3 regions of the Paenibacillus sp. MAH-35 genome follow, and region 2 is predicted to be linked to each of the others. Evidence: predicted binding sites of a transcription regulator. Region 2 holds the regulator's gene; each other region holds the start of a gene.

Region 1 (5,166 bases), on a different contig from region 2:
TTCCGCTCATTGGGGCCCTTAGCTCAGTTGGTTAGAGCGGTCGGCTCATAACCGATTGGTCGGGGGTTCGAGTCCCTCAGGGCCCACCAGAAATAGCATGCGGCAATCATAGATTGATAGGAACGTCCATACATACATGCCGGGGTGGCGGAATGGCAGACGCACAGGACTTAAAATCCTGCGGGGGCAACCCCGTACGAGTTCGAGTCTCGTCCTCGGCATAAACCTACAATCCAAAAACACAAAACGCTTAGTTAAAGACAGTGGGAGTTGATTCCCGTCGATAACTCGGCGTTTTTTTGTACAGGCGAACCGGGTTCGACCTGGTTTTTGAGTGTAAACTTCAAGAGAACAGACTGCTTCCGGGATGTGTCCATGATGATCATTGAAAGTCTTGTCGACCGCAAAAACCAGGCGCCGTTAACGGTGCTGCTTAAACTGAAAAAGGGCGACCCGGTCGATATGCGGCTGGAGGACGGTTCCTGGAAGGTATATGCGCACAACGCCTATCTGGGGGCGATCCCCGATACCTATGAAATAATCGGGAGCCGCTATCAGCATGCGGTCATTACCAAAATGGAGCGGACCGTTACGGTGAATTTCTCGCTGCGATGTGTAACGGTTCAAGAACTCCAAGCGCATGCGGAGAAGCAACGTGTGGAGACGGAACAATACAAGAAGAAGTATATCAAATATCAAAAAGAAAAAGAGTCGGACAAATATAGACCGGGCACCTCCAGCGGCGTTAGTCTGTACGATAAAGAGCTGGATAAAGAGTTAACTTGGAATTATGACCCCGAGCCGTGACTTTGTCAAGTTTCGTTATAAAGCAGTGTATATGTGAAAGTAGTTGCATAGCAGTTGATCTGTAACGTCAGGAAAAGAGAGCTCAGCGGTTAACCGACTGCCAGGGGCTCTCTATTGTTATCAATGATCTGGCAGCATCGAGGAGAATCGTTATGGTTGGCGGAGTCTTGGCCATCGGTATTGCTTTGGGGTCACTCACCGTGAAAACAATCAGTGCTTCTCAGATGGACAACAGTCAGGATCATCCTTCGACCGCCTACTCGGTAAATGAACGCGGCCAAACGTATGGTACAGCAGTAAATGCGCGTACGCCTGAAGAAAGACCGGATTTGATGAAAGCGATCGGAGAGGGTGGAGTATCCGGTTACATATTGAAAAAGGATTTAGAGGGGTAATGCCAAAAACACCGGAAGAGGCAATCGCTTTGATGAATAATCAGATAGCGGAAGGCGGAAGAACAATCCACTTGTATAAAGAAGACGGTAAAACCGTGATTGGCGTTTATAAGATCGGTTTAGGGAACGTTGTTAAGAACCGAAAAGAATAGTACCAGTTAAAATTCAGCAGCCTTGGAAGTGAAGTATTCTTGGCTGCTGTTTTATTTTAATTTTGAAATGAAACAGGACGAGATTCTGATTGTCGAATGCAATTGCAATTTCATCCCCCTCGATAACTTGAAACCCTGAGCTTAAACCCGCGGCAACAAAAAAAGAACTCCGGCCAAGAGCGTCCGCTCTGCCGAAGTTCCCGGGTGAAGCTTATCTTACAACGCGTCGGAAGACGAAGTCGATCCGGCGGCCGGCTGCAACACCGGCTTATAGGTTGAGGCGACGTAGGTGTCGATTTTGGCCTCGCTGATCACTTGCGGATACATCTTATCCGGATCGGGCTGATGAAGCTTGTAGGAGATCAACGCTTGGCCGTCAAGGGTGAACTCGATGTTCGATACCGAGATTCCGTATCCGGGATGCGGTCGGTTGCTCCAGGTTAAGGTTACTTTGTTCACATCGTCGTTTACTTTCGTAACCGACAGCGATACGTCCGGATCTACCGCCGGAACGGGTTTGATCGGTTCGTGCTTTTTGGCGAACAAAATCGCTTGGTTCAGCAGACGGGCGGCTTCGCTGCGCGTAATTTCGTGTTTCGGATAAAAATATCCGTCGTCAAGCTCGGTAATTTTGCCGAGCACCAGATGCTGGATGCTGTTCATGTAGGCTTCGGTGACGTCCGCTTCATCCTTCAGAATGACATACATTTTAATGAACGCATAATCATTTTTGGCGGTCAACGCATGGAACAAAAGATCGGCATACTGTTCTTTCGTCAAGTTTTGCAGCGGATCGGCGTCCCTCGGAATCGGCAGGCCGTTATGATGCGCATAGATGAACGCTTCTGCGTACCAGGCGTCGTTAGGAACGTTGGTGAAATAATCGCTTGCTTCCGGTTTCTTAATAAACCGGATATGATCGATGTTCAAATCAAAAGCTTTAACCAGCATCGCAACGCCTTGCGCCATCGTGACTTTGCCTTTGGGGGCGAAATGCTCGGCCGATATGCCGCTGACGATGCCGGCCTTCTGAAGCGCGGCGATATCCGCCTCGTTAGGATCACCTTGTACGTCGGAGAAGGCATAAGCGGAGCCGCCCAGCATCATCAGCAGGGCTAGCAGTGCGGAGATTAAGAAGGTTGCCCGTTTTTTCATTTCTTTCACCTCTTCGTCTGATGGTATCGTGCAATCGATCGATCAACCTTCTAAACGGGAAACGCCGGAGAAATGTTGCAAAGTTTATCCACTTTTTTTGAGAATGCGAGTTTCGCTGGAAACGGAACAAACGCCAGATGCGGAAGCGTGGCTCCGCAATCTGGCGTTTGTTGGTTGGTTTATTCGTTCAAGCCGGCATGGCCCGTGCTTGTGGCGAGAGACGAATCGGCCGGTGAATAGGCGATCAGAGTTACCGGCTGTCCGGTTTCCTGCTTCAATTTTTGTTCCAGCTGAACGATCTCTTGGATAAGAGCGGGTTTGCCGTTTAAATCGGTGTATTCGTATTCGTTGCGAGTGGACAAGTGTCGCTGCTCCTTTCCGCTCAAAAGCCATCATTCCATCATTCCAAACCTAATCTTAGACTGTCCCGAAAAATTGCTTTCTATACCTGGCATATTCTGTATTGGCAGACAAGCCCGTTTTTGTTAGAATGCGTGTAAGGCCCCGGATCGGGGTCTGTTTGTCCATATGAGGGAGGAGATGAAGCGATGATACGATTATCGGTGCCGATCGTCAAACCCGTCGCGGCAGCACGGTATGGAGGTGATGGCTGCCATGAGCCATAGTGATGCCAAAGGAACAAGAGACGCTTTAATCGGGCAGCTCGTTTATTTTGACGAGCAAGTGTCTTCTTTCTTAGATGAATACAGCGATTCCGCCCGTCAGGACCGGGTCAAGCTTCGCAAGCTGATCGAGCGTTACCAGCGCAAGCTGCAGGATGTTACGTCCAGAAACGACGATCGTCTCGACGAATCGCTTCGATCGGTTGTGCTGATCGGCAGCAGCGTCAAAATCGAATTTCCGGAAGACTCTATCGTGGAAACGTATACAATCGCCTTTCCCGAGCATATCGATCCGGATCAAAACCGGATCTCGTTTTTGTCGCCGCTCGGGCTCAGCCTGTTGTTGGGAAGTGTCGCCGACTCGGTAACCGTAGAAGGGCCGGGAGGAAATTATGTCGTTCATGTCCAGGAAGTGAATTTCGCGGAAAACGCCGTGTATGCGATGCCATAAAGCTGGAAGAAACGCCGGGTCGGACAATGGACGATCCGGCTTTTTGCCTATTGGCGGACGATTGACTTCCCCTGATACCTCCTCTATAATATAAGAACAAATGTTCTTATTCGGAGGGTTCGCGATGAGTAAAGTTCCTGTTGAATGTATGGCTGTCGATAGTTCAACGGCTGCCCGTTCATCCGCAAGACGGATGCCTGACCTGGACGATCGGCAGTATGAAGAGAACATTCGATCGCTTGCAGTCGCTTTATTTACAGAGAGCGAAGCGATCGTGACGGTATGGGGAGACGAGGAGGAGCAGACCATTCAAGGACGGATCACCAAGCTGGATAAGGAACGCAAAAGAATCAAAATCGAGAACGAATGGGAATACAGCTGGATCGACTTCGCCGATGTGGCAGACATACGTCTTCTCTTAGATTGAAGCGAAACTCCCGGATATGGTATGCTGCTTCAGAGCAGGCTTTTCTAACAACCTATCGAGTAATGGAGCAGAGCGGTATGAATAACACTATTGACAAGCAATGGGTATCGCGTAAAGTGCAAAGTTTGATCGCGATATCCGAAGAACTGATTTCTTTCCTGGAAACGAAGCAAGGCGAAGACGGGACGATCCGGATCACGCTTAAAGATTTGGCTGCGGAGCTGAAAACGTCCGTGCCGTCTGCGACCGATCGGCTCGATCGGCTGATCGATTTCGGCCTGGTCCGGCGTATCGATTCCCGTTCGTATCAGATTGTACATACGAATTTGGCGCAGACGCCTTTAACGAAGATCGAAGAATTGATGCAAGTCGTATCGGATGTGCCAAGCTCCAGCTATAAGCAGCAAGCGGAGGCGCTGGGCATATCGGTGGAAGAGCTCGAGATCGTATACGGATATTTTGTTCTTCTCCTGAAGTAGTCTGCCGTTTAGAGTCAAAGGAAGGTCCGGACCGGCACCCATGCACCAATAACGGTAATATCCCGGATGTGCTTCATCCAGAATTCCGCCGGCAACTGCCGCAACTCCAGTTATGACATGATCCGTCCGCTCCTATCATATACTGCTATCACCCTAGGCTAGAGGTGAGAGGATATGGAGCGTAACGGTTCTGCGGTCAGAGGTTTGTTGTTCGCCGTGCTGCTTGTGGCACCGGTCTGGGGCGTGCTGATCTGGTTATGCAGCCGATAACCGGGATCGGGCCGTCTTATGCAGCCGGGATATTTTTTAGAAAAAAACAGAATCGAAGGTTGACATGATAGGCGATCCTTGGTATTATAGTTTTTGTCGCTAATGAATACGACCTGTTAGCTCAGCTGGGAGAGCACTATCTTGACAGGGTAGGGGTCAGTGGTTCGAGCCCACTACAGGTCATATCAGGAAAGCCTTGAGATATCAAGGCTTTTTTCTATTTTCTATTAGCTGGAACGGACCCGATAAGAGTGGTTTGTAGCCTTTATTTTGCGCAAAACCCGCTATGGACGGGGAAATAGCAGCGGTTTGGAGCACTTATAATTGGCCATAGGGGTGCAGACCCCGTCAACGGGTTGAAATAAGAGCTACAAACCGCCTTTATTCGCTTCCATCTATCAAAAAGT
Region 2 (5,166 bases):
GGCCAAATTTACCGAATCGCCCATAACTCCCTCCTTGATGAACGACTGTCCCGCTACCGCAACACCGGCTCCTCCAAGGGCCGCAAGCAAGCTCCTTCTGGAGATCCGTTTAGGCGGCCGCGCATGTTCTCCGTTCCGTTCTACCATCCCTGTTCCCTCCTCGAATCGATCGTTATCCAGCTCCGACGGAGTGCCTGGTCCCAAGCCGTTCATTCCCGGTTGCCGCAAGCAGGCCGATCGCCGCTACTAGTCCCATTTCCTCATGTGCCGATTCGCCCGCTAACCGGTTATGCCGCCTAATCGGCACCGCCGAATCGTAACTTCGTCATCCCGTGCCTTTTACCCGGGAACTTGCCCTTCCCGCTCCGATAACGCTTCGGCCATACGCTCGCACAGCTCGCGCTCGTCGATCAGATCGGCCCAATAAGCCCGCACATGCTTGAAAATATGCGAATACGACAGCGCCGGGATGCCGAGCGAGGCGTGCGTCCGGTACGAAAACATCATTTCCCGGTACATCGAATATCGGCCGGGCACTGCAAACGCCTTCTTATTCGGGGACGAATCCGCTCCCCAGTGGCTCGGGATGCTGAGCGTGTGGCTGCCGATGTACTGCTGGCCCGGCAGCGACGTGAGGAAGTCGGCAAGCAGCATCGCTTCCTCCGGATGCCCGGTTTGCTTGAGCACTCCCACGCCTTGAGAGATCATCAAAGTGATCGGCTCGTTCATGTAAGGAAGCGGAGACACGTCGTATTCCAGACCGGGAGACTCCTGCCAATCGTTCATTCCCATATAGCTGTTGATGACCATCGACAGCCGGCCTTCCTGAAACATCGCATTGATCTCCCGGTTGTTCTCCGATAAGAACATCGGGAAAAAATCGCGGTTGCTGATGATACTTTTGCACAGTCTCGCCGCGTCCATCAGACGGGAGTGCCGGAGCGATTCCGGGCTGCGGCCTTCCTGCCGGAGATCTTCCCCCGCCTGGAGCCAGAAGAGCGGCCAGCGGTTTTCATTCAGCAAATAAAAGGCGAATCCGAATCTCCCGTTCCCGTTCGTAAGCTCGATGGCGTTGCGGACCAGGTCGTCCCAGGTCCAGCTGCCGTCCGGCTCGGCCAAGCCCCGTTCGCGGAAATGCCGCTTATTGTAACAAAGCACGATCGGGGAAAAGATGATCGGGTACACATAATGCATCCCGCCGTCCTTGAACAGTCCCGAAAGGAACGGGTAGATCTCCCGCTTCTCCGGCAAAGGGGCGAACAGGGGAAGATGACCACTCTCTTTCATCCGCTGAAATTGAAGGTGGTTGATGACGATCGCATCGAATTCCGCCAGCTTCCGCTGGTCGCCCGGTCCGCCGAGATCCGATACAAACGGCACAAACTCAAGCTCGATCCAAGGATAGCGCTTACAAAAAAGCTCGGCGAGTCCGGATAATTTCATGTTGACCTCATCCGTACGGTTAATCCCGACGGTCAGACGAACCGTCTCCCGCTTCGCCAGCACCCGGCTGCCAACCCGCGGGATCTTCTCGATCCAGCCTTCCGCATTCAGTATGTCCAGCCCTTTGCGCACCGACTTGTTGCTTAATCTGAACATCTTCGCCTGCTCAAGCTCCGAAGGCAAGTAGTCGCCGGTTGCATACTTTCCTTCCAGAATGTCTGCTCGCAGCGTCTGTACCATATGATCCAGCTGTTTCTGAAATTGCTCATGCGTCGGTTTTTTCTTCAATCACCGGTCCTCCTTTGCTGCACCGTATATCTCCCCCTACATCGGCCTTATCCCATCCGGAACACCTCCTCTCCTTCTGCGGTCGGATCTGATGTATATAACAACTACAATAACATACATTACAGAATGCTATAATTGTTATATTTTTCTTGATTTCATTATAAAATGGCCCAATATAGGAGTCAACGATATCATGTACACTACAAACGAATACTTTATATACATCAGAACGACATGTTACCGGATGGTTGAATTGTTCAAGACCTATACTCGAACTTATGTTTGTACGAACTCGAGTTCTGTGGTATAATTTACCCATATAAAATGTCCGTAATGGGAGTGATGATCGTGAGCAAGGTTTCCAATCGCCAACAAGCGATACTGGAATTTATCAAGAACGAAGTACGCGATAAAGGCTACCCGCCTTCCGTAAGGGAAATCGGCGAAGCCGTCGGGCTTGCGTCCAGCTCTACCGTACACGGTCATTTGGACCGGCTCGAGAAGAAAGGTTACATCCGCAGAGACCCGACCAAGCCTAGAGCGATCGAGGTGCTCAGCGCCCATGACGAATCCGCCTCCGTATTTTCCTTCTCGATTGCGCGTGTACCGGTAGTCGGCAAAGTAACGGCAGGTATGCCGATTACGGCAACCGAGAATATCGAAGAGTATTTCCCGCTTCCGAGTCATTTCGTCGGCGACCACAGCGTATTCATGCTTCGCGTCGTCGGAGAAAGTATGATCGAAGCCGGCATTCACCATAACGACTACGTTATCGTTAAGCAGCAGCCGACCGCGAACAACGGCGATATCGTCGTCGCCATGACCGAAGATGACGAAGCGACCGTCAAGACGTTTTACAAGGAGCGCGACCATATTCGGCTCCAGCCGGAGAATCCGTCTATGGACCCGATTCGTCTCCGCAACGTAACGATCCTGGGGAAAGTAATCGGATTGTTCCGCGACATTCACTAAGTCTCATGTTGGCTCGCCCCTCTTACGGGACGAGCCATAATCCGTACGCCAAGAGAGCCCTGCCGGATATCCGGTCAGGGCTCTGGCTGTCTAATCGCACTGACAGCTGTCTTGCGCACCTTGTATTTCGTGATACATGCGCTGTCCGGCCGCAGCCAGATCCCCACGACCGGCTCGCTCGGGGTAGCGGGGATCAGTGTACTTTCAAGATCGCATAGCCATGGCCGGCAGTAATACTGAAGGTAATGCCGTCGCTGTCTACTATATCGTTATGAAGCGTAAAGTTTACGTGATCGATCACAGATACGGTTTTCCCTATATGTTCGGGGAGCTTGAGATTCGCTCCGGTAACGGGGACGTGGTAATCGATGTACACATATGTATCTTTGTCGTCTTGAACTACGCTTAGATTGGTGGCTTGCCCCGCCTCAACCGGCGACAAGTAGTTCCGGTATCCCATGAACGTTTTGTAGTCCCCGGCATTTAAGATCAGTCCGCTCATCGCGATCGGATAGCTTTTCCTCGTGCTGCGCATATCCCAGCCTCTCGATGTTTGAGCCGCCCGATCGGCGTTTTTGCTGTTCGTTTTGTCGACGATATATCCCATTGTAAAACCGACCTTCCCCAACCCGCTGCCGTCCCGCAGCCAGTCGACATATCGGTTGGGAGGCTTGGCCGGGTCAGCATAATCGGATGGGCCATATACGAGATTCATACTGTAACCGGTCATATCCACTATATTTTGAAAATCCTGCCCGCTTTTGATCTTCACATCCGGCATATAACGGCTGAGCGTATGACCGGACAAACTCATCGGCATCGACTGCAGAAAGCCGCAGTCCATGACTTGCAGCTTCTGCAAAGCCTTGAAGTTATGGGAGATATGACAGCGGCCGCCCTTCCTGAACGTATACACGATCGAGAGCCGAACAGCCCCCGCTACCGAATCGTTCACATAACTCACTCCCGGATGGGATTGCGCGAAATCTATGATCGCCCTATAGTCCATAATGCAATAAGATTCGTGCACCTTCAGAACTGTACCCGAGAACATCCCGTCCTCCGTAATTTCCTTGCCGTCCAGCAAATATTGCACCTTTATGTTGTTGATGGACGGATAGAGCTGAGCCCCCGGTACAAGGACGCTGACGTTCACCGGCTGTGTATGGACGGCACCGCTTACAGGAGTGAGATCTTGCCCGGGTTGGGCAAGCAGAGCGGATACGATCCCGTTCGTCACCGTATACGGGCACCCCCATGTAAGATGATCGCCGTTTACGTCCAGCAGCGTGTAGGTTGTCGTACCATCCGTCCATTGCGATCCCAGATCGTCCGCCGTTTTGTCGTGTCCGGCCATGGACACCTTCACTACACACGTATACCCGTGGTTCGCCCCTACCGTATTGAATGTACGAACAGGCGTAATATCGTCATGGTTGGCATGGATGATCTCAGGCCCGATTCGAGTCCGGATAAAGTTAAAGCTGCCATTTCGGGAACCGCTCCGCGACGTCTCGATCGTAATCGTATGTGCATCGTCAAAGCGGCTTGAGATATGAAAAAACTCCCCGCTTTTGGTCACCCAGATATCCGCGCTCGAATCAACCAAGCCGGCAGCAGATACGGGTACGGCGCTCGTCGACGCTAACCCGCCGCCCGGACGTATCGCTTCATTACCCGCAGAAGCCGAGCCATTCCCTGTTTTTGTACTCATTCCTGATGAATCGGTCCAACTCATTCGTTCGTTTACCTCCATCCACAGGGGCTCCGATTACTCGGGCGAGATGTTGCGTCAGAGTTCATCGTAACATGGGAATATCGGCTTGTGTACTGTATTCCTGATCACTTTTCCAGCATATCCGATCCGCTCCCCTGTTTCATCGAGCCCTATCCCCCTGCGAGCTGGGCAACCGCCGTGTCCCCCCGGGGCTTCTCTTCGTAAACTGTCGTTGCGGGTTAGGATCGCCGCAGAATTGACCAATAGGAGAGAGATGACATGTCTAAGGAGATTCAAATAAATTCAGGCAGACGCGTGTCTCCGGCCACGCAGAGAAGGATTAGAAGAAACGCCCTGCGTCTGGTAGGAAGAGTTGTTGTCGTGCGGACCTTATTTAATACGTTTACCGGCTGTTTGGTAAGTGTCGGGGCCAATTCGATCCGCTTGCGCGTCTATAGCGGTGTAAACCGGGTATTTATTACGATCCGGATTCCGATCGGCATCATCCTGGACATTTTCCGGTTCCGGTGCCGTTGATCTTCGCGTGATGCAAGTCCATGCACGAGTTGCCGCGAAAGGCCGCCGCCACAAAGAAAATCCCCGCCGGCTCACGCCAAACGGGGATTTCTCTATTAATACAACGTCATATACTGATCGCGTTCCCAAGAGTGAATCTGGGTCCGATACATATCCCACTCGATTTCTTTCAGCTCGATAAAGTGGGTGAGCGCATGCTCGCCCAAAGC
Region 3 (5,166 bases), on a different contig from region 2:
GATCGACAGCGCTCGTGCTGTCGTCTAGGATGAGTACGGAAGGGCGGGTCAGCAGAGCTCTGGCGATCGATATCCGCTGCTTCTGCCCGCCGGATAAATTGACCCCGCGCTGCCCGATGATCGAATCGTACCCGTCCGGCATCTGCGAGATGAAGTCGTGGGCCTGCGCCGCCCGCGCCGCTTCCTCGACTTCTTCCTGGGAAGCGTCCGGCTTGCCGTAGCGGATATTGTCCCTCACCGTCCCGCTGAACAGGATGGACTGCTGCAGCACGGTTGCGACTTTGGTGCGCAGATGCCCGAGCCGGATGTTGCGGATATCGGCGCCGTCGATCCGGATGCTGCCCCCGGAAGCGTCGTACAACCGGGAGATCAGACTGACGAGCGACGATTTGCCGGACCCGGTGGCGCCGAGAATGGCGACCGTTTGCCCCGGTTCGGCGTTGAAACTGATCTCCGTCAGCTCGTACCCTCGCTTCGGGTCGTATCCGAAGGAGACGCGGTCGAATTCGACCCGTCCGGCCCGGATGACGCCGTCCTTCGCATGCGGAGCATCCTGAATGTCCGGCTCGGTCTCGAGCACTTCGCGTACCCGGTCGGCGGACGCCTTCGCGCGCGAGACGGCCACCATCATCATGCCGACCATCAGCAGCGAGGAGAGCAGTTGGGTCACGTAGTTAATAAACGCGATCAGATCGCCGATCTGCAGCGAGCCTTCCCAGTTCAGCCCCCCGCCGTACCAGAGAACGGCGACGATGCTCGCATTCATGATGAACATCATGATCGGCATGTTGATCGCGACGATTCTCGAAGCTTTGATGGCGATGTCGGTGAAATCGGCGTTCGCCTTGCCGAAGCGGCTGTTCTCATAGACGGAGCGGACAAACGCCTTCACCACGCGGATACCCGACAAATTTTCCTGCAGCACGGTGTTCACGCCGTCCAGCCTGGCCTGCACTTTGGCGAACAGTGGGAAGGAGGAGCGGATCAGCACGTACTGGGTGACGAACAGAACCGGCACGGCTACGGCCAGAATAAGCGCGAGACGCGGGCTGATCATATAAGCCATCACGCAGCTCCCGATCGCGAGGAACGGCGCGCGCACCAGGATACGCAGCGTCATCTGCACGAGCGTTTGCATCTGCACGATGTCGTTGGTCAACCGGGTTACGAGCGATCCGGCCTGGAACCGGTCCAGATTCTGAAAGGAAAACGACTGCACCTTGGTAAATACGTCCTTCCGCAGATCGGCTCCAAAATGCTGGGAAGCGATGCTGGAGTAGATCGAGCAGCCGATCCCGCCGACCAGTCCGATCAGGGCGATGCCCAGCATGAGCAGCCCCGTCTGGCGGATGTAGGAGATGTCGCCTTGCATCACGCCGTTATTGACGATATCGGCCATCAGCTTCGGCTGCAACAGGTCCATGTACACCTCGACCAGCATAAGCAGAGGGGCCAGAAGCACAGGGAGCCAGTATGGCTTTAAGTAGCGGGTCCATTTGACTTTCTGCATCGCCGGGTTATTCCTCCTTAGTTTGACGGCTAAGCAATTGCTCGTACTTCGTCACGTTGTCGATCATATGGAGCAGCAGCCTTCGCAGCAGCATTTTCTCCTCGGGCGTGACCCCCTCGAACACGTGCGCTTCGCTCGTCTGCAGCGCGATTCTTACCTCGTCCACGGCAGACCATCCCCGGTCTGTCAAATAAACGCGCGAGACGCGCTGGTCCTTCGGATCGGTCCGCCGCTCGACGAGGCCGTTCTTCACCATCCGGTTGAGCATGACGGTGACGGTGGCCGGCTTGATGCGAAGCCTCTCGGCCAGCTCGCTCTGCCGCAGTCCCTCGTGCCGGGACAGCAGGAACAGCAGCGGCGGCTGTCCGGGATGCACCTCATGGTCTTTGAGCAGCAGATGGGAGTTGTATTGGTGCTGGCGTGTCAGTTTGGCCATCATTCGGGTGAGTGACTCAGGCGGGCCCGGGTCCCGCGGCTCCTGGGAAGTTGTGGTTTCATCAGGATTATTCGGAATATTCGGGTTCAACGAGATATTTTCGCCCCTTCCGTTCATTAGTCGGCTAATTATAAGAGTAGGCCGGATAGGCGGATGGTGTCAAGGGCGTTTTGCCGTTTGCCGGAATTCTCTACTGCTTGTGGGAGGGAAGGAATGGGTTTGTAGTGGGACGGTGCGGAGGAGTACAATAGTAGCAGAAGATTACGTATGAGGATGGACAAATCGAGCTGACAGAGGTGTCGAACATGAGTGCGTCGTATTTCCCTCAGATCGCATCCGCGCTCCTGGCGCTGATCGGCGGGGCTGTGGTCATCGCGCTGCGGATGAAGGCATCGGCGAAACCGGCCTCGCTCCCCAAACTATTAATTCCTCCACTCGGGATGTCTACCGGGTTTGCGATGTTTTTGTTTCCGTTTACGCACATTCCGTGGTTATGGGCGGCTGCGGCCCTTGCCGCCGGAGCGTTGTTGTTCGCCTACCCGCTCATCGCCACATCCAAGTTCGAGCGGCGCGGGGATGATATTTATCTGGTCCGCTCCAAAGCGTTCATCTTTATCCTGGTCGGGCTGCTCGCCGTCCGCCTGCTGCTGCATAACTGGGTGGAGCGGATGGTCAGCATTCCGCAGACGGGGGCGATCTTTTTCCTGCTTGCTTTCGGGATGCTGGTGCCGTGGCGTCTGGCTATGGCGTGGAAGTTCCAGGCGATGCGGAAGAAAGCGGGTGCGCCCCTCGAGACGCACAGCGTCTGACGACTGCTCTGACCGAAGCAGCCGCGGACGAATGCCAGCCGGAGCCTTGTCAGATATCGATTCCGCGTGATGCGGAGGGCTCGGTCAGGGAACCTTCGCCGGAAGTTTGCTTCTACGGCGAAGGTCCGGTCAGGGCGGACTGCAAGAGGCGCTTTATCCAAAATGAACGACGGGAGCCAACTCATTGTCCTTGATTACATCGCACAGGACGGCGGAGATGCGGATATTCTCGGTCGGCAGGCACAGGGGAGGGAAGACGTCCCCGGGGACGCGCAGCCATGTCGTGTCACCAGACCAGTATGTCTCGCGAAGAATATATTCGCCCTCCTGGCGGACCAGGGACAGCTGCCCGGACGATCGGAGCGCGGACGTCGTACTGAACAGCACATAATCGCTGGGCGCTACGCCAAGCGAATCCAGCCCGCTATCGCCCATTCGGAGGGCGAACAAAGCTTCCGAATAACCGCAAAGCTGGAGGTGCGCGCTGCCGGACAAGTCGGTGCTGTCGAGATCCAGCGTGAAAAACTTGCTCGTATACCCGGTCGTGACGACCGGAATCACTTTACTCGGCTTCATCGCGGTCCCTCATGTAGCCGATCACGCCGCGTTCGCGGCAGAACAGCATTTTCGAGCGTCCGGTCGGCACGATATAGTCGATTCCCTCGGTCCGCTTGACAATTTCCTCTGCATGAAAAAAGGCGGTCAGCTTCTCCGCGAGACGATTGGACGTCACTTGACGGTGATGACGCTTCAGACGCTCCCTGGCAAACTCCGGCGTTACCCCGAAGGTGCCGCTAATGGTCGTCACGGCCTCGGCTTCGAGCCTCGGCAGCTCGGTCTTGAGCAGCATGAATGTCGGGATGCAGAACTGATAAGCGAAATTCATCGCCTTCGTCTCCTGAAACCGGATAAACGACTCGCCCATCGCGAGCTGGTTGCCCGCATGATGCAGCAGATGGCACAGCTCGTGGCCGAAATCCTGCCATTGCTCCTGCTTCGACAAGCGGTTATCGAGCACGATCGACTGCAGGCCGCTGCGATCGATCGCCTGGCTCGAGAACGGCGCATAATGAACCCAGATGCTCAGCCGATGCGCGATCGCCTCCGGGTCGAGCTGGTGCGGCTCGGCGATCTCCATCGCCTGAAATAACCGCTCGATTGACTGCTCCAAGGGCGTGGGCGTGTAAGGGTACATAACGGAATCTCCTTTCATATTAGGGAATGTATGTTCGTATTTTAGTGGAAAATAAAAGCCCTGCCAGGGCATGTCATCGTTGAGCTTGCATCCAAGCCTCCTGCCTGCTCCGTTCCAGGCTCGTTGGTGAGCCCCGCGGCCCGGATCACGGATCATTCTCCTTGCTTGTCGCCCGGTTTCCGGTCCGCTTCCCTCGTCTTGATAATCTCCCATATTTTGCGAAGCTCGTCGCGTCTCTCCTCCGGGGCTTCCAGAAGCTCCTTGAACCATATGCCCAGCCCGGGATCGCCAGTCTCTGCAGGGTGCGGGGGCGCTGCTTCGGTTCGTTCTGCCGCGGTTTCGGCTGCGATCGTCTCTTCCTGCGTACCGACCAGCCTGTCCAAGCTGACGTGGAACAGCTCCGCCAATTGCTTCAGCGTGTCCAGAGAAGGGGTGCGGTATCCCGATTCGTAACCGGCGTATGTGCTTTTGGCAATTTGCAGCCGGGTCGCCACCGCTTGCTGGGACCAGCGCTTTTGTTTACGCAGTTGCGCGATCGTCTCACCGATCATCGGGGCACGCTCCGTTCTCTTCTCTCATTTTCCATCTGCAAACCCACTTCTATATTCGCATACCGCGCACATTTTTTCAATATATTAGGGAAAATTTGAGAAAAACGGTTGAAAAGTACGCGATACGCGTACATAATATAGACATGCGAACAGATGTTTGGGTTTCGGGGTTGGAATAAAGGACGCGTAAAGCGTATGAATACAACGGGAAAGGGGATTTATACGATGAAAAAACCGACTGTCGAGCAGCTTGACGTTTACAGGGAAGAGGTATGCGGGCGTTGTCCGGGCAGCTTGTGGGGATCGAAGAGCATATGCCGCGTGCATCAATGTTCCATCGGCCAGATCGAGGCATGTCCGCAGTGGGAGACCGGAAGGATCGTAAGCGGAGCGTACGAGACCGACCTGGACCGGACGGCGGCGAAGACGGAAGAGATGGAGCAGGTGGAAGAAGAGCTGAAGGATTACCCGTGGATGCTTCGCGAAATCGAGCGGCTGCGCGGGCTGCTCGAACAGGTCGGTGCGGGGATGACCGGCGTGTATGGTTTGGACGCGGCGATGCCGAAAGGAAAGGGAGGGCATGCGGACACGGTCCACCGCGAAGCGAACAAGCGCGAGAAGCATTGGAGCCGCCTGAAGCAGCTGGAAGCAAAAGTGACGCGGCT

What was found. Region 2 encodes LexA, which represses DNA repair genes until DNA is damaged. Its sites were predicted from a motif close to CGAACATATGTTCG; they were not measured.
Region 1: a site for LexA is predicted at 3,677-3,690, ahead of AC3Y2E_RS08895 (YolD-like family protein). Genes of this name have one in related genera too.
Region 3: a site for LexA is predicted at 3,974-3,987, ahead of AC3Y2E_RS13610 (ImmA/IrrE family metallo-endopeptidase). Genes of this name have one in related genera too.

Annotation. Positions count from the first base shown of each region.
Region 1 is NZ_JBYUPU010000006.1:201,254-206,419, forward strand. Features, by position in the region: tRNA gene AC3Y2E_RS08855 (tRNA-Ile) at 13-89, shown strand; tRNA gene AC3Y2E_RS08860 (tRNA-Leu) at 139-221, shown strand; gene AC3Y2E_RS08865 (hypothetical protein) at 376-807, shown strand; gene AC3Y2E_RS08870 (hypothetical protein) at 960-1,202, shown strand; gene AC3Y2E_RS08875 (hypothetical protein) at 1,202-1,354, shown strand; gene AC3Y2E_RS08880 (S-layer homology domain-containing protein) at 1,571-2,509, opposite strand; gene AC3Y2E_RS08885 (hypothetical protein) at 2,689-2,871, opposite strand; gene AC3Y2E_RS08890 (GreA/GreB family elongation factor) at 3,125-3,583, shown strand; gene AC3Y2E_RS08895 (YolD-like family protein) at 3,708-4,010, shown strand; gene AC3Y2E_RS08900 (hypothetical protein) at 4,088-4,489, shown strand; tRNA gene AC3Y2E_RS08905 (tRNA-Val) at 4,870-4,942, shown strand.
Region 2 is NZ_JBYUPU010000030.1:19,579-24,744, reverse strand. Features, by position in the region: gene AC3Y2E_RS24710 (hypothetical protein) at 1-147, opposite strand, end outside; gene AC3Y2E_RS24705 (extracellular solute-binding protein) at 340-1,731, opposite strand; gene lexA (transcriptional repressor LexA) at 2,080-2,703, shown strand; gene AC3Y2E_RS24695 (hypothetical protein) at 2,897-4,441, opposite strand; gene AC3Y2E_RS24690 (hypothetical protein) at 4,700-4,957, shown strand; gene glnA (type I glutamate--ammonia ligase) at 5,053-5,166, opposite strand, start outside.
Region 3 is NZ_JBYUPU010000010.1:176,252-181,417, reverse strand. Features, by position in the region: gene AC3Y2E_RS13630 (ABC transporter ATP-binding protein) at 1-1,510, opposite strand, end outside; gene AC3Y2E_RS13625 (MarR family winged helix-turn-helix transcriptional regulator) at 1,518-1,949, opposite strand; gene AC3Y2E_RS13620 (CcdC family protein) at 2,252-2,755, shown strand; gene AC3Y2E_RS13615 (hypothetical protein) at 2,909-3,331, opposite strand; gene AC3Y2E_RS13610 (ImmA/IrrE family metallo-endopeptidase) at 3,318-3,950, opposite strand; gene AC3Y2E_RS13605 (helix-turn-helix domain-containing protein) at 4,103-4,501, opposite strand; gene AC3Y2E_RS13600 (hypothetical protein) at 4,727-5,166, shown strand, end outside.